3 regions of the Erwinia sp. Eh17-17 genome follow, and region 2 is predicted to be linked to each of the others. Evidence: predicted binding sites of a transcription regulator. Region 2 holds the regulator's gene; each other region holds the start of a gene.
What was found. The regulator CRP, encoded in region 2, controls carbon source genes, mostly activating them, when cyclic AMP is high. The targets are predictions, from matches to a motif close to ATGTGANNNNNNTCACAT.
Positions count from the first base shown of each region.

Region 1: aaeR (HTH-type transcriptional activator AaeR) is a predicted target of CRP. The motif match lies at 3,810-3,827, and genes of this name have one in related genera.
Region 3: cdd (cytidine deaminase) is a predicted target of CRP. The motif match lies at 1,484-1,501, and genes of this name have one in related genera.

Region 1 covers NZ_JBDFQT010000008.1:141,359-147,348, reverse strand. Annotated here, with positions in the region: gene yhdP (AsmA2 domain-containing protein YhdP) at 1-1,223, shown strand, start outside; gene tldD (metalloprotease TldD) at 1,338-2,783, shown strand; gene aaeR (HTH-type transcriptional activator AaeR) at 2,875-3,792, opposite strand; gene aaeX (p-hydroxybenzoic acid efflux pump operon protein AaeX) at 4,074-4,277, shown strand; gene aaeA (p-hydroxybenzoic acid efflux pump subunit AaeA) at 4,285-5,217, shown strand; gene aaeB (p-hydroxybenzoic acid efflux pump subunit AaeB) at 5,231-5,990, shown strand, end outside.
Region 2 covers NZ_JBDFQT010000004.1:21,825-27,814, forward strand. Annotated here, with positions in the region: gene ABEH87_RS12605 (phosphoribulokinase) at 1-649, shown strand, start outside; gene ABEH87_RS12610 (OsmC family protein) at 800-1,207, opposite strand; gene crp (cAMP-activated global transcriptional regulator CRP) at 1,574-2,206, shown strand; gene ABEH87_RS12620 (YccS/YhfK family putative transporter) at 2,264-4,342, shown strand; gene ABEH87_RS12625 (aspartate aminotransferase family protein) at 4,390-5,607, opposite strand; gene ABEH87_RS12630 (aminodeoxychorismate synthase component II) at 5,694-5,990, opposite strand, start outside.
Region 3 covers NZ_JBDFQT010000001.1:234,471-240,460, forward strand. Annotated here, with positions in the region: gene ABEH87_RS01005 (NAD-dependent malic enzyme) at 1-414, opposite strand, end outside; gene cdd (cytidine deaminase) at 541-1,431, opposite strand; gene ABEH87_RS01015 (CidB/LrgB family autolysis modulator) at 1,555-2,247, opposite strand; gene ABEH87_RS01020 (CidA/LrgA family protein) at 2,240-2,635, opposite strand; gene metG (methionine--tRNA ligase) at 2,749-4,779, opposite strand; gene apbC (iron-sulfur cluster carrier protein ApbC) at 4,965-5,990, shown strand, end outside.

The DNA.
Region 1 (5,990 bases), on a different contig from region 2:
GACAGTTGCCGGCGCTGCCGGAAAAGAGCGGAATGGTATTAAACCTGCCCGCCCTCGACGGTGAGGCCTGGGTCGGTCTGCTCGGTGCCGGAACCGGTGCTGGTGCAGGCAGCCAGGCGGGCAGTATGAAGTTACCGGGCGATATTCGTCTGCATACGCCGGTGCTGACGCTGGGTGGGCAGCAGTGGCAGGATCTGACGGCAATCCTGACTCAGAGCGTTGCGGGCGAGATGGCGGTGAAGGCGGAAGGCAAAGAGATTAACGGCTCTCTGGTGATGAAACAGAATGGCCCGTGGCTGGCGGACGTGAAATACCTTTACTACAACCCGCAGTGGGATATTACGGGCAGCACTTCACCGCTGCCTGCTGATGCCACGGTGGTCAACTTTAGCCGCTGGCCGGCACTGCGTCTGAACTGTGCTGAATGCTGGCTGCGCGGGCAGAAGTTTGGCGTGGTAAAAGCCGACCTGACGCCGTCCGGTGATATCCTGACATTAGAAAACGGTTTAATTGACAGCGGCAACACGCGTCTGACGGTGAACGGTGAGTGGGTTAACAAGCCGCAGGAGCAGCGTACCTCGTTGAAAGGCGTGCTGAGCGGGAAAAAGATTGACCAGTCAACCCGCTGGTTTGGTGTCAGTTCACCCATGCGCGATTCACCGTTTAAATTCGACTATGACCTGCACTGGCAGTCTGCCCCGTGGCAGCCCTCGGTGCAGACATTAAGCGGCGTACTAAAATCCCATCTGGGTGCCGGACAGATTGACGATGTTTCCACCGGACGTGCCGGACAGCTGCTGCGCCTGGTGAGTTTTGACTCACTGCTGCGCAAGCTGCGGCTCGATTTCAGTGACACCTTCAGTCAGGGCTTCTACTTTGATTCCATCAACGGAACGGCCTGGATAGAAAACGGCGTGATGCACACGGATAACCTGCTGGTAGACGGGCTGGAAGCCGATATTGCCATGAAAGGCCGGGTGAATCTGGTGAAGCGTGAGATTGATATGGAAGCCGTGGTTGCGCCGGAAATTTCAGCCACCGTTGGCGTCGCCACCGCCTTCGCCGTTAATCCGGTGATTGGCGCGGCAGTGTTTGCCGCCAGCAAGGTGCTGGGGCCGCTGTGGAGTAAGATTTCCGTGCTGCGCTACCATATCAGTGGACCGATCGATAAGCCGGAAATTAACGAAGTGCTGCGCAAACCGCGTGAAAACAGTGAGAAGTGAGTTTGACGTTCTGAGTATATTGCCTCAGGCTGTTACCATAACGTAAGAATGACATCACCCGGTTTTAGCGATGCCGGCCTGCTGTATTCGGCCATCCCCACAGAGCGAGAATTCATGAGTCTGAATCTGGTAAGTGAGCAGTTACTAACTGCTAACAACATTAGTCAAAGCGACCTTTTTTCCATCCTCGGCCAGCTTTCCGAGCGCAAGCTGGACTATGCTGACCTCTATTTTCAGTCCAGCTACCATGAATCCTGGGTGCTGGAAGACCGTATCATTAAAGACGGTTCCTATAATATCGATCAGGGCGTGGGTGTGCGTGCTGTCAGCGGTGAGAAAACCGGCTTTGCTTATGCCGACCAGATCACGCTGAATGCACTGCATCAGAGCGCAACGGCGGCGCGCAGCATCGTGCGCGAACAGGGTAACGGGCAGTCCCGCACGCTGGGAGCCGTGGCTAACAGAGCGCTTTATCCGGCGCTCGACCCGCTGCAAAGTCTGACGCGTGAAGAGAAAATTTCTCTGCTACATCGCGTAGACGCCGCTGCACGTGCGGCAGATAAGCGCGTACAGGAAGTCTCTGCCAGCCTTAGCGGCGTCTATGAGCTGATTCTGGTCGCGGCCACCGATGGCACTCTGGCGGCTGATGTTCGTCCCCTGGTTCGCCTCTCTGTCAGCGTACAGGTGGAAGATAACGGCAAACGTGAGCGTGGCTCCAGCGGCGGTGGCGGTCGTTTTGGCTATGAGTTCTTCCTGGCTAACGAAGCCGGTGAAGTGCGAGCCGAAGCCTGGGCACGTGAAGCGGTGCGCATGGCCCTGGTGAATCTGAATGCGGTCGCCGCACCGGCCGGGACAATTCCCGTGGTGCTGGGCGCTGGCTGGCCGGGCGTGCTGCTGCACGAAGCGGTCGGTCACGGGCTGGAAGGCGACTTTAACCGCCGTGGCACGTCGGTGTTCAGCGGCCAGATGGGCCAGCTGGTGGCGTCTGAGCTGTGTACGGTCGTGGATGATGGCACCATTGACGGACTGCGCGGCTCGCTGGCGGTGGATGATGAAGGCGTTCCGGGTCAGTACAATGTTCTGATTGAGAACGGCATCCTGAAAGGCTACATGCAGGATAAGCTCAATGCGCGTCTGATGGGGGTTGCGCCGACCGGTAACGGTCGCCGTGAGTCTTATGCACACCTTCCTATGCCGCGCATGACCAACACCTATATGCTGGCAGGCAAATCGACGCCGCAGGATATTATTGAAAGCGTAGAATACGGCCTGTATGCCCCGAACTTTGGCGGTGGACAGGTTGATATCACCTCCGGGAAGTTTGTTTTCTCCACCTCTGAAGCCTATCTGATTGAAAATGGTAAGGTGACGAAGCCGGTGAAAGGCGCGACGCTGATCGGTTCCGGCATTGAGGCGATGCAGCAGATTTCCATGGTCGGTAATGACCTGGCGCTGGATAAGGGGGTTGGCGTGTGTGGCAAAGAGGGGCAGAGCCTGCCGGTCGGCGTCGGCCAGCCGACGCTGAAGCTGGATAAACTGACCGTCGGCGGTACCGCGTAATATCGGGCGGACCGGAAAAAAGGTCTGCCCTTACAGATATCGGGCGGACCGGAAAAAGGTCCGCCCCTGCAAATATCGGTCGCCCTGCCTGTTATCCCTTACGAAACTCCTGATAAATCTCTGCCACCTTATCGAAGTAAGCAATCAGATAGTTAATACATACCTGCACCTTCAGCGGCAGCTTATCTTTCTGCGTGTAAACCGCATATACCGGGCGCGGCACGGACTGATAATGGCCAAACAGGATCTCCACCTTTCCGGCGTTAATCTCATCAATAATCCACATCAGCGGAACATAGGCGATGCCGGTGCCGGACTTCAGCCAGCGGATAAGCGTCTGCGAGTCATTAGTAGCAAAACGCCCCTGGGGCGAGAGACGAATGGAGGTGCCCTGTGGTGAGGTCAGCTCAAAATCGTTATCCACGCGCACGCTGTACTCCAGCCACGAATGGTTGCTGATATCGGAAGGTTTCTCCGGCGTCCCGAACTGCGCCAGATAGCTTTTGGCGGCACAGACCACCATCGGCATCGAGCCCAGACGGGTAGAAAACAGGCTGGAATCCTGTAAGGAACCCACACGCACCACCAGATCCAGTCCGTCGGCAATCAGGTCGGGTGCCGGGATGCCGGTGACAAGATTTACCGTCAGGCCGGGGTACTCCTTCAGCATCTCCTCGGTCATCGGAGCCAGCAGGTTCTGCGACATCGTGGAGGAACTGCCAATGCGCAGGGTGCCGATCGGGGTATTATTAAATGCCCACAGCTGTTCATGCACCTGCTGCGCTTCGGACATCATCCTCCGACAGCCCTGAAAGTAAATCTTACCGGCCTCGGTCAGCCCGAGACTGCGGGTACTCCGGTTAAGCAGTTTTACCTGCAGCTCATTTTCCAGTCTGGCAACAATCTGACTGACTGCCGATACGCTTAGCTGCATATGCTGTGCTGCCGCTGTAAATGAACCCAGTTCAACTACTTTGGCGAAAACGGTCATGCCTTTCAGTCTTTCCATTATTAACTCTGGCTTAAAAGTGATTTAGATCACATTTGGTAGATAACTTATAGTCAGCCGCGTTACTATAGCACCGCCGGGTTACCGTTCCGTCACCCCACGCCCTTTTAATGCTGGTTCGTTGGATAGGCTATTATTCAATGAGCTACGGTTCTGATTAATGTCTGACAGTACACCCGTCGACGAAACATCATCAACCTGCATACCGAACCGTTCTGAAACCGGAAGGGGAGCGAACGGTGACAGCGGGTAGCCCGGTGAGGAATCAACAAGGATAAAAAATGAATGCGCTTCCGGTTGTTGTGGTGTTCGGGATGTCATTCCCCCCCATTTTTTTTGAAATAATTGTGTCGCTGATGGTGTTCTGGCTGGTGCGGCGTCTGCTGACGCCAACCGGGATCTACGATCTGGTCTGGCACCCGGCCCTGTTTAACACTGCATTGTATTGCTGCCTGTTTTACCTGGTATCCCGATTGTTCGTCTGAGGTCATAGTGAAAGCTCTTACAAGAAAAATTTCCCGTTTCGCCATTACCCTGCTGCTGGTGATCATCGCGATTGTCCTGATTTTCCGTGTCTGGGTGTTTTATACCGAATCCCCCTGGACGCGTGACGCCAAATTTACCGCGGATGTGGTGGCGATTGCACCTGATGTCAGTGGCCTGATCACCGACGTACGCGTCCATGATAATCAGCTGGTGCAGAAAGGCCAGGTGCTGTTTACCATCGATCGGCCGCGTTACCAGAAAACGCTGGACGAGGCGGAAGCGGATGTCGCTTATTACCAGGCGGTGCTCAGCGAAAAGCGCCGCGAAGCCGCACGTCGCAACAAACTCGGCGTGTCTGCGATGTCGCGTGAAGCCATCGACCAGGCGAATAATGATTATCAGACCACAGAGCATCAGCTGGCGAAAGCGGTCGCTACCCGCGATCTGTCTAAGCTGGATCTCGAACGTACCGTCGTCACAGCCCCTTCCGCAGGCTGGATAACCAACCTGAATGTCTACACCGGCGAGTTTATTACCCGTGGATCAACCGCCGTCGCGCTGGTTAAACAGAACTCCTTCTATGTGCTGGCTTACCTGGAAGAAACCAAGCTGGATGGCATCCGTCCGGGCTACCGTGTGGAGATCACCCCTCTGGGTAGCAACCATGTGCTGCACGGTTCGGTGGACAGCGTCGCTGCCGGTGTGACCAACAGCAGCAGCACCGTTGATGGTAAAGGCATGGCGACCATTGACTCGAATCTGGAGTGGGTGCGCCTGGCGCAGCGTGTGCCGGTGCGTATTCATCTCGACCAGCAGCCAGGCAACCTCTACCCGTCAGGCACTACCGCCACGGTCGTCGTTACCGGAGCAAAAGATCGTCAGGATAAAGATATGTCACCGCTGATGAAGCTGATGCATCGCCTGCGCGAGTTTGGCTGAGGCGGGGCAGATTATGCAGTGGTATCGTCTGCGTTTTCCCATCAAACTGACCTTCGCCATTCTGCTGGCGCTGTTTGTCGGGTTTGAGTTCAACCTGCAAACCCCCCGCTGGGCAGTGATGACCGCGGCTATCGTCGCCGGGGGCACCGCGTTTGCTGCCGGGGGAGATCCCTTCTCCGGTGCGCTGCGCCATCGCGGTATGCTGCGTATTATCGGCACATTCATCGGCTGTATTGCCGCTGTCGTCATCATGGTCGCCACCATTCGCGCACCGGTAGTGACATTACTCTTGTGCTGTATCTGGGCGGGCGTCTGCGTATGGATCTCCTCGCTGATGAAGGTGGAGAACTCCTATGCGCTTGGTCTGGCGGGCTATACCGCCCTGATCATTGTGGTCAGCGTGGATGCCAACGGCTCGCTGCTGCTGGCCCCGCAGTTTGCCGTTGAGCGTTGCAGCGAAATTATTATCGGTATCGTCTGTGCCATTGTGGCGGATATGCTGTTTTCACCGCGTTCAATTAAGCAGGATATTGAACGTGAAATCGATGCCCTGCTGGTGGAACAGTATCGGCTGATGCAGCTCTGCGTATCCCATGCTGATAAAGACGAAGTTGATAAATGCTGGGCAGGGCTGGTGCGCCGTAATACGGCGCTGAACGGCATGCGTAATCATCTGCTGATGGAATCAGGCAGCTGGCAGAAAGTGGATCGCCGACTGCGGGTGATGAATACGCTGTCGCTGACGTTAATCACTCAGGCGTGTGAAACCTTTC
Region 2 (5,990 bases):
CGACTTTGGTCTGCTGGAACAAACCTTCAGCGAGTATGGCCACAGCGGCACCGGCCAGTCGCGCAAATATCTGCACACCTATGATGAAGCGGTGCCGTGGAATCAGGTACCGGGCACATTTACCCCGTGGCAACCCCTGCCGGAACCGACCGACGTACTGTTTTATGAAGGCCTGCACGGCGGCGTCATGACGCCACAGCACAACGTAGCCGAAAAGGTGGACCTGCTGGTCGGCGTGGTGCCAATCGTCAACCTGGAGTGGATACAGAAGCTGGTGAGGGATACCGGCGAGCGTGGCCATTCGCGCGAAGCCGTGATGGACTCTGTGGTGCGCTCAATGGAGGATTACATCAACTTCATTACCCCGCAGTTCTCGCGCACGCATATCAACTTCCAGCGCGTGCCGACGGTGGATACCTCCAACCCGTTTGCCGCACGCGGTATCCCCTCTCTGGATGAAAGCTTCGTGGTGATCCACTTCCAGGGGCTGGAAGATATCGACTTCCCTTACCTGCTGTCGATGTTACAGGGCTCGTTTATCTCTCATATTAAAACGCTGGTGGTGCCGGGAGGCAAAATGGGGCTGGCGATGGAGCTGATTATGGGGCCGCTGGTCAAAAATCTGATTGAAGGCAAGAAAATCGGCTGAGCGGCTCCAGGTGGGATTAAATATTCACGTGCAGCCATTGATACCCTATGTCGCAATCAGGTCGAAAAAATCTCCGCTGATAGCGAGAGCACAGCGATTACTGACGCTTTTCCACCAGGCCTGCACCGGCATTAACCCCAGTGACAGTCATCAGGACAGCTCAATGACTTCGTAGCTGTGCGTCATTTTCACCCCGCTGCCCAGCATAATGGCCACCGAGCAATACTTCTCTGCGGAAAGATCGACCGCGCGGGACACCGCCTTATCCCCCAGCGCTTTGCCGCTGACGATAAAATGCAGATTGATATGGGTGAAAATACGCGGGGCCTCTTCACGACGCTCTGACGTTAACTTCACCTCACAGTCGGCCACATCGTGACGGCCTTTTTGTAAAATAGAGACCACATCAATGGCGCTACAGCCTCCGGCCGCCATCAGCACCATCTCCATCGGGCTGGGTGCTTTATCCCCTGAGTTTCCATCCATCAGAATCTGATGGCCAGATGAGGATTCTCCCAAAAATGTCAGCCCTTCAACCCATTTAACACGTGCCTGCATAACTAAATCCTCGAATTCATTCAGTTACCGCAGAGTACGCCGCGCCAGGAAAAACGGCAATGCTCCCTTTTTCAAATTATGCTGAAGCGAGACAACAGAAGACAGTCTGGTAAAGCTGTGCTACAAACAAAGCTGCAATATTTTACTGGCATGAGAATGCAAGGTAAAAACGGGACGACAGCACGAGCCATGCTCTTAACAGAGGCCCGTATCATTTCCTATGGGAACGCTTGAATATTTCAACGCCTGGCAGGGACTCATACCCTGATACCCTAAATATTTCGCGCAGCAGGCCAGCGGCGACGCCGCTGCAGCACGTAGAATACAGGGTAGATTAGGCACGATTACAACAGAGGATAACAGCGAATGGTTCTCGGCAAACCGCAAACAGACCCTACTCTCGAATGGTTCCTGTCACATTGCCATATTCACAAATATCCATCCAAAAGCACGCTGATTCATCAGGGTGAAAAGGCGGAAACCCTCTACTACATCGTTAAAGGTTCTGTAGCGGTGTTAATCAAGGATGAAGAAGGCAAAGAGATGATCCTCTCTTACCTCAACCAGGGCGACTTTATTGGCGAACTGGGCCTCTTTGAAGAAGGTCAGGAGCGCAGTGCGTGGGTACGTGCAAAAACAGCCTGTGAAGTGGCTGAAATCTCCTACAAAAAATTCCGTCAGTTGATTCAGGTGAATCCTGACATCCTGATGCGCCTGTCTTCACAAATGGCGCGTCGACTGCAGGTCACATCAGAGAAAGTGGGTAATTTAGCTTTCCTTGACGTTACCGGGCGCATTGCCCAGACGTTACTGAATCTGGCGAAGCAGCCTGATGCCATGACTCACCCGGATGGTATGCAGATTAAAATCACCCGTCAGGAGATCGGCCAGATTGTTGGCTGTTCCCGCGAAACCGTTGGCCGTATTCTGAAAATGCTGGAAGATCAGAACCTGATCTCCGCACACGGTAAAACTATCGTTGTTTACGGCACACGTTAACCGGCTCTGACCCCACGGCGCGACGCCCTGTCGCGCCGTTTTTATTTGGTGTGGATCATGTGGCGGCGAATCATCTATCATCCCGAAGTTAACTATGCGCTCAGGCAAACGCTGGTGCTGTGTTTACCTGTGGCCATTGGCTGGATGCTGGGTGAACTGCAAAGCGGTCTGCTGTTCTCTTTGGTGCCTGCCTGCTGTAATAACGCCGGTCTTGATACCCCGCACAAACGCTTCTTTAAACGCCTGATAGTGGGCGGTGGACTGTTCGCCTTCAGCAGTTTTTTAATCCAGTACGCCGGAGCCGAAGGCGTGCCGCTGCCGGTGATCCTGCTGGTCATGGCATTATTGCTGGGCGTGACCGGTGAAATCAGTCCGCTTCATGGCCGTCTGTTACCCGCTTCTCTGATCGCTGCCATCTTCACCCTCAGCCTTGCCGGGCGGATGCCGATGTGGCAGCCACCGCTGTTGTATATTCTTGGCACCGTCTGGTACGGCGCATTTAACTGGTTCTGGTTCTGGCTGTGGAAAGAGCAGCCGATGCGCGAAACCCTCAGTCTGCTATACCGCGAGCTGGCCGACTACTGCGACGCCAAATACACCCTGCTCACCCGACTGACTGACCCGGAAACTGCCCTGCCGCCGCTGCTGGCACGCCAGCAGAAAGCGGTCGATCTGATTAACACCTGCTACCAGCAGATGCATATGCTGTCCGCCAGCCGCGATAACCACTATCAGCGCCTGACGCGGGCGTTTCAGGTGGCACTCGACTTACAGGAACACATTGCGGTCAGTCTGCATCAGCCGGAAGAAGTGCAGAAACTGGTGGAGCAGAGCCACGCTGAGGCGGTGATCCGCTGGAATGCCCAGACCATTGCCGCCCGGCTGCGGGTGCTGGCGGATGACATTCTCTACCACCGTTTTGCGCAACGTTTCACCATGGACAAACCGCTGCAGGCGCTGGAGAAAATCGCCCGTCAGCATCCGGATAACCCGGTGGGTAACTTTTGTTACTACCACTTCAGCCGCATTGCACGGGTACTACGCACCCAGCGCCCGCTGTACCGTCGCGACCTGATGGCCGACCGCCAGCGCCGCCTGCCGCTGCTTCCCGCGCTGAAAAGCTACCTGTCGCTGAAATCCTCGGCCCTGCGCACCGCCGCACGCTATGCCGTTATGCTGACCTTTGCCAGCTCTCTGGCACTGTTCTTTAACCTGCCGAAGCCTTACTGGATCCTGATGACAGTGATGTTTGTCAGCCTTAATGGTTACAGCGCCACCAGGGTACGTATTCAGCACAGAGCGCTGGGTACGCTGGCCGGGCTGGTGATTGCCGCCACCACGCTGGGCCTGCATGTCCCGGAGTCCTGGGTGCTGCTGATCATGCTGGCCATCACCCTGGTGAGCTACCTGTTTATCCGTAAATTTTACGGCTGGGCCACGATTGGATTTACCGTCACCACCGTTTATTCGCTGCAATTGCTGTCCCTCAACGGGGCGCAGTTCCTGGTGCCGCGCCTGCTGGATACGCTGATAGGCTGTCTGATTGCGTTTGCCGGCATGATCTGGCTGTGGCCGCAGTGGCAGAGCGGGTTGATGCGTCAGAATGCGCACGACGCGCTGGAAACCTATCAGGAAGCCCTGCAGATGCTGCTGGGCAGTGAGCAGGAGGCGGTGAAGCTGGCGTACCAGCGGATGCGGGTCAATCAGGCACATAATGCGCTGTTTAACTCACTGCATCAGGCGATGCAGGAGCCGGGCTTTAATTCCCGCTATCTGTCTGATATGCAGCTGTGGGTAACGCACAGCCAGTTTATTGTTGAACATATCAACGCCATGACCATCCTGGCGCGTGAACACACCATGCTGACCCCGTCGCTGGCGGAGCGCTATTTACAGTCATGTGAAATCGCCCTGCAGCGCTGTCAGCAGCGCCTGGAATATGACGGGCCCGATTCAGGGAGTAACGTGCTGGACGCGCCGGAAGATTTCCATCAGGGTCCGGTGACGATTATGGAACGGCATGTCAAACGGATCCTGGGCCATCTCAGCGTGATGCACACCATCTCGTCACTGACCTGGAGCCAGCGCCCGCATCACGGTCGCTGGCTGTTACGGCGGTTGGGGAAATCATCGTAAATACCCCGGGGGCGATCGGAAAAAAGGTCGCCCCTGGGGTCGGGCGATCAGTTCAGTACGTTTTCGACGGCGGTCGCGAAGCGCGCCATGCCTTCGGCAATATCGGCCGGCTCAATCACCAGCGACGGCGCAAAGCGTATCACGTCAGTCCCTGCCACCAGCACCATCACACCCGCTTCTGCCGCAGCGTTAAGGATATCGCGCGCTTTACCGGCATGCTGTGATTTCAGCGCCGCACCAATCAGCAGCCCTTTACCCCGGATATCGCTGAACAGATCGAAACGGGCATCCAGCGCCTCCAGCGCCGCGACGAACAGCTGACGCCGTTGCGCCACGCCGTCCAGCACGGCTGGGGTGTTGATGATGTCCAGCGCCGCTTCTGCCACCGCACAGGCCAGCGGGTTACCGCCGTAAGTGGTGCCGTGTACGCCGGGTGCCATGACGGAGGCAATCTCGTTGGTGGTCAGCATGGCACTGACCGGGAAACCGCCGCCCAGCGCTTTCGCAGTGGTCAGAATATCCGGCTGTACGCCATAATGCTCGTGCGCAAACAGCTTACCGCTGCGCCCCATCCCGCTCTGTACTTCATCCAGCACCAGCAATGCATTATGTTCATCACAAAGCTGACGCAGACCCTGCATAAACTCAGGCGTTGCCGGCATAACGCCGCCCTCCCCCTGAATCGGCTCCACCACGATAGCGCAGGTGTGATCGTCGATCACCGCTTTGACCGCCGCCAGATCGTTAAACGGCACATGCACGATATCCGCCGGTTTTGGCCCGAAGCCATCGGAGTATTTCGGCTGACCGCCGACGGACACCGTAAACAGCGTACGGCCGTGGAAGGCATTGTGGAAGGCAATGATTTTGCTTTTGAACGGACTGTGGCGCTTGGTCGCGTAGTAACGGGCCAGCTTAAACGCCGCTTCGTTGGCTTCCGCGCCGGAGTTAGCAAAGAACACGCGCTCGGCGAAAGTGGCATTAATCAGTTTGGTGGCCAGGCGCAGGGCCGGCTCGTTAGTGAAAACATTGCTGGTGTGCCACAGGGTTTCTCCCTGCGTTTTTAACGCCTCAACCAGGGCCGGATGGCAATGTCCCAGCGCCGTTACCGCAATGCCGCCGGAGAAATCAATATACTCTTTACCCTGCTGATCCCACACGCGGCTGCCTTTGCCTTTGACCGGCACAAACTGTGCTGGTGCATAAACAGGCAAAATCACCTCATCAAACGTTGCGCGTGTTACCGCTAATTTTTCCGCCGCCATTCACTACCTCGCCATTTAATCTTTTCAGAAAAGTGAAAATATAGTCATAAAATATGCATAGAAAGTCACTAAAAGGCAAACATTAATCAACGCCGGAGGAAATTATCCAGAAGCTGATGCCCCTGCTCGCTGAGGATGCTTTCCGGGTGAAACTGCACGCCTTCCAGCGGCAGCGTCCGGTGGCGAAAGCCCATAATCTCATCGGGCTGCCCGTCATCGTCTACCGTCCAGGCGGTGACTTCACATTCGGCAGGGAGGCTGGCGGTTTCAACAATCAGTGAATGATAGCGCGTGACCGTGAGCGGATGATTCAGCCCGGCAAACACGCCGGCATCGCGGTGCTCAATCATCGACGTTTTACCATGCATCACCTTGCGCGCGCG
Region 3 (5,990 bases), on a different contig from region 2:
CATATCTTCGATATTGGCGCGGTTCGGATAAGAGATAAACAGACCGCGTGCGCGACGGTAAATTTCTGAGAAGTGCTCACAGGCGGCACCCACGGTTGGGGTGTAGATGATTGGCATCATCTCTTCCAGATGATTGTCGAGCAGACGGTAGAACAGGGTTTCGTTGGTGTCCTGAATATTGCGCAGGTAGACGTGTTTATCGTTATTGTTTTTGAAGTCCTGGAACTGACGCCATGCGCGCTCTGCCTGCTCCTCGATGCTTTCTACCGTTTCTGGCAGCAGGCCGTTCAGGTTGAAGTCATTTCGCTCTTCAATTGAGAACGCACTGCCTTTGTTCAGTAGGGGGAATTCCAGCAGGATCGGGCCAGCATAAGGGATGTACAGCGGTCGTTTACTTTCGTATTCGAGTTCCATGAATTCATACTCTATTAGGATCGGGATGTTGTGGGGCCAATCCTAAAATAATTCATCTGAAAGTACAGCTTTTGTTAACACGCAATAACAAAAGCTGCGATCTTTCTCGAATTACAGTGACTTTCCTTACGCCTTAACCAGTGCAACCGTACTGAAATGGGTGCAACCCAGCGCGGCCAGGGTCGCAGCGGTAGCACTTTGCTGGCTGAGGGCGGCGTCCGGCGCTTCGGCCAGAACGGCGCGCTGAATAGTACTCAATGCATGGCCGCTCAGGTTAAGCAGGTTCAGTGCGCCCTGCAGCGGTGGCAGGCTGGGGTTAAAGGCGGCATTCTCCGCATAGCGCCCGGCGAAGAGGCTGCCGCCGGTGGTTTGCAGTGCGACGCCGCTCCAGGCTTTGCTGTAAGGCGCGTGGCTGCGGCTGGCGGCGGCCACTGCGGCCTGTTCCAGCGCATCACCCGTGGCGCTGAAACCGTGATCGATATCGTCCATCAGCAGCGTGGTGATGGCCAGGTCGCGCGGCCCGAAGGAGTCCGGCAGGTAGTGGCCCAGCGTGGCGGCGGCGCGGCCAGGCAGTTCGATGGTCAGCCCGCTGCCGCTGTTCAGTTCATTCATAAACTGACGGCAGTGACCGCAGGGGGTGTAGTTCACGGTAATGCTTTCCAGGCTGCTTTCGCCGCGCAGCCAGGCGTGGGTAACGGCACTCTGCTCAGCGTGAACCGTCTGCTGCATGGTCGCCCCGGAAAACTCCATATTGGCGCCAAACCACAGCGTTCCGCTTTTACCTCGGGCGATGGCCCCGACCTTAAAGTCAGACAGCGTTGCCACGGCGCAGGCGGCGGCCAGCGGCAGCAGGGCAAAGGCCAGCTCGCTGTCGTCGAGCCCGCAGTGTTGTTTCAACTGCTGTGCCTGGCTGGCGGTGATAAATCCGGCAAAATCGTCAGCGGATATTATCGGCTGAAGGGCATTCTGTAGCAGATCAGGAAGTGTGGCAAATGCCTGCTGGTAACGTGGGTGCATAGTGAGCCTCTCGCAAAAAGCAGCCCATGCTAGCGGGCCGGCAGCCAGTTATATGTGATCTAAATCTCTCTATCAATGTAATAAATGAAATTGATCAGCAAATTGCGAGACTTATCGCAAGTTTTAGCCCCAGAGCGCCATCAGCAGAGGGAAAATGAACGGCGCCAGCAGTGAAGTAATAATGCCGCACAGCACCAGCGCCAGCGAACTGAACGCACCTTCCTGATAGTCGAGTTCGGCCGCTCTGGCGGTGCCCAGCGCGTGCGAGGCATTGCCAATCGCCAGCCCGCGTGCGGATTTGCTGCGCACCCGCAGCAGATTAAGCAGCATATGGCCGAAAACGGCGCCCAGCACTCCCGCCAGCAGTACGCAGATGGCGCTGATGGCCGGAATGCCGCCAAGCGTCCCTGACACCGCCATGGCAATCGGCGTGGTGACCGACTTCGGCAGCAGCGTGGCGGCAATTTGCGGCGTTGCTCCCAGCCACAGAGCAATGGCCGTACCGGACACCATCGCCGTGATACTGCCGACAAAGCAGACGCTGATAATCGATTTCCAGCGCGCGCGGATCTGATGCATCTGCTCGTAGAGCGGCAGTGCCAGCGCTACAACGGCAGGCTGAAGCAGATCGTTAAGCAGGGCGCTGCCCTGGAAGTAGCGCGTGTAGGGCATTTGCAGCAGCAGCAGTAGCGGGATGATGACCGCCATGGCAATCAGCAGCGGATTGACGATCGACATTTTGGCTCTGGCTGCCAGTTTGCGCGCCGCGAGGAACACCAGAATAGTCAGCGGCAGGGACCACCAGATATCACTCATCCTGCGCTCCTGTTCGCCGCTGGTGGCGGTCGTTAAGGCGCTGCGACATCAGCCCGATGGTGACCAGCACCACCAGGGTACTGACCACACAGGAGATAACGATCGGGCCAAACTGCGCGGTGAGGATATCCATATCGTTCATCACGCCAACGCTGATGGGGACGAACAGCAGCGCCATATAGCGGATCAGCAGATGACAGCCGGGTTTTACCCAGTGAACAGGGAGAAGCTGAAAGGCAAGGAGAGCAAACAGCATTAACATGCCAAGGATACTGCCGGGGATAGCGACCGGCAGCAGGGCAGAGAGGCCACGCCCGGCATAAAGGCACAGATAAATAATGATGAAGGCGCGGAGATATTGCCATAGCGTAACGAGGGCGGTATGCATTCAGTGTCCTGAACAGTAGGGGGCGACCCTTTTGCGGTCGCCCCGTGCAGATGACTGACATCTTAACAACGGATTGACCGGTAAAGAAGGTCAACCCCTACAAAGCACGGTGGTTATTTAACCTGCTGGCCTGGCTGTGCGCCGCTGTCCGGGCTGAGCAGGAAAATGTCTTTGCCACCGGGACCTGCCGCCATCACCATGCCTTCAGAGAGACCGAAGCGCATTTTACGCGGTGCCAGGTTCGCGACCATGACCGTCAGACGGCCTACCAGCACGGACGGGTCCGGGTAAGCGGCACGAATGCCGGAGAACACGTTACGCTTTTCACCGCCCAGATCGAGTGACAGACGCAGCAGCTTGTCGGAGCCTTCGACAAATTCCGCGTTCTCAATCAGCGCAATGCGCATATCCACTTTGGCAAAATCGTCAAAGGTGATGGTGTCCTGAATAGGATCGTCCGCCAGCGGGCCGCTGGCTGGGGCTTTCGCCGCCGCCGCATCCTCTTTCGAGGCTTCGATCAGCCCGTTCACTTTATCCATCTCAATGCGGCCATACAGCGCTTTAAAGGGGGCAATGGTGTGGTTCAGCAACGGCTGTTCGATACCGTCCCAGCTCAGTTCCTGATTCAGGAACGCTTCACAGCGTTCGGTCAGGGATGGCATTACCGGTTTCAGCCAGGTCATCAGCACGCGGAACAGGTTGATGCCCATCGAGCAGATGGCCTGAAGGTCGGCATCGCGGCCTTCCTGCTTCGCCACCACCCACGGCGCCTGCTCGTCCACGTAGCGGTTAGCGACGTCGGCCAGCGCCATAATTTCACGCACCGCACGGCCAAACTCGCGGCTGGCCCAGGCTTCACCAATGCTGGCTGAGGCATCGGTAAAGGTGTTGTACAGCGCCGGGTCGGCCAGTTCAGCGGAGAGCTGCCCGCCGAAGCGTTTGCTGATAAAGCCCGCGTTACGCGATGCCAGGTTGACCACTTTGTTCACGATATCGGCATTCACACGCTGCACGAAATCTTCCAGGTTCAGGTCGATATCGTCGATACGTGAGGAGAGCTTCGCCGCGTAGTAGTAACGCAGGCTGTCGGCATCCAGATGTTGCAGCCAGGTGCTGGCTTTAATAAAGGTGCCGCGCGATTTTGACATTTTCGCGCCGTTAACCGTGACGTAACCGTGAACAAACAGGTTGGTCGGCTTGCGGAAATTGCTGCCTTCCAGCATTGCCGGCCAGAACAGGCTGTGGAAATAGACGATATCTTTACCAATAAAGTGGTAGAGATCGGCATCGGAATCTTTCTGCCAGAAGGCATCAAAGTCGATGTCGCCGCGCTTATCGCACAGGTTCTTGAAAGAGCCCATGTAGCCGATTGGCGCATCCAGCCAGACGTAAAAATACTTGCCTGGCGCACCGGGGATCTCGAAGCCGAAATACGGCGCATCGCGTGAGATGTCCCACTGTTGCAGGCCGGATTCGAACCACTCCTGCATTTTATTCGCAACCTGCTCCTGCAGCGCGCCGGAGCGGGTCCAGGCCTGCAACATCGCGCTGAACTCTGGCAGATCGAAGAAGAAATGCTCAGAGTCACGCATCACCGGCGTGGCACCGGAAACCACGGATTTCGGGTCGATTAACTCTGTCGGGCTGTAAGTTGCTGAGCAGACTTCACAGTTATCGCCGTACTGATCGGGCGCTTTACATTTCGGACAGGTGCCTTTGACGAAACGATCGGGCAGGAACATGCCTTTTTCCGGATCGTAGAGCTGAGAAATGGTGCGGTTCTTAATAAAACCGTTCTCTTTCAGGCGAGTATAGATCAGCTCAGACAGCTCACGGTTCTCTTCGCTGTGCGTCGAGTGATAGTTGTCATAGCTGATATCAAAACCGGCAAAGTCGGTCTGATGTTCCTGACTCATATCGGCAATCATCTGCTCCGGCGCAATGCCCATCTGCTGAGCTTTCAGCATGATTGGCGTACCGTGTGCGTCATCCGCACAGATGAAGTAAACCTGGTTGCCGCGCATTCGCTGGTAACGGACCCAAATATCTGCCTGGATATGCTCGAGCATGTGGCCGAGATGGATGGAGCCATTAGCGTACGGCAGTGCGCACGTTACCAAAATTTTTTTCGCGACTTGAGTCATAGGGAGAGTTAGCTCATTCCTGTTGAAAAGGGGGTTTAGATGGTAACCGATTGCCGGACCCTGCGTAAACAAGGGCTTGGGCCGCTGATGGATTTTTCCTGCGGTTGACGTCAGCCTGAGTCAGAATCTGATATGCTTCAGGCTATCAGTACCGACAGAACCACCAGCATAATCAAGGAATCCAGATGACTTCACAATCCCAGGGAAATCATTCCCCTGAAGCGCTGCGCGCTATCGTGATGGGCGTGCTGAGCACGTTCGGGCATCCTACTTTGCAGCATAACCTGACCACGCTCAGGGCGCTGCATCACTGTGCCCTGATGGACAATACCCTGCATATTGAACTGAGTATGCCTTTTGTCTGGCAGACCCCGTTCGAGGCGCTGAAAGCCAGCACCAGTGCCGAACTGCTGCGTCTGACGGGCGCAGCGGCCATCGCCTGGCGTTTAACGCTCAACGTGGCGACGCTGCAACGGGTTAAAAACCGGCCGGGCGTCAACGGTGTGAAAAACATTATTGCCATCAGCTCCGGCAAAGGCGGGGTGGGAAAATCGACCACGGCAGTCAACCTGGCGCTGGCGCTGGCGGCCGAAGGGGCGAAAGTCGGTCTGCTGGATGCGGATATTTACGGCCCGTCCATCCCGGATATGCTGGGCGTTGAAGACCAGCGTCCCACCTCGCCGGACGGAACGCATATGGCCCCGATCATCGCTCACGGCCTGGCGACCAACTCGATTGGCTATCTGGTGACAGAGGACAACGCCATGGTGTGGCGCGGGCCGATGGCAAGCAAGGCGCTGATGCAGCTGTTAAATGAAACGCTGTGGCCGGAGCTGGATTATCTGGTGCTGGACATGCCGCCGGGCACCGGTGACATTCAGCTGACGCTGGCGCAGAACGTGCCGGTCACCGGCGCGGTGGTGGTCACCACGCCGCAGGATATTGCGCTGATTGATGCCCGCAAAGGCATCGTGATGTTTGAAAAAGTGAATGTCCCGGTGCTGGGCGTGGTGGAAAACATGAGCATGCATATTTGCAGCGAGTGTGGTCACCATGAGGCGATCTTTGGCACCGGCGGCGCGGAAAAACTGGCGCAGCAGTACCATACCCAACTACTGAGCCAGCTGCCGCTGCATATCAGCCTGCGCGAAGATCTGGATAACGGAGAACCCACGGTGATCCGTCGGCCTGAAAGTGAGTTTACCGGGCTT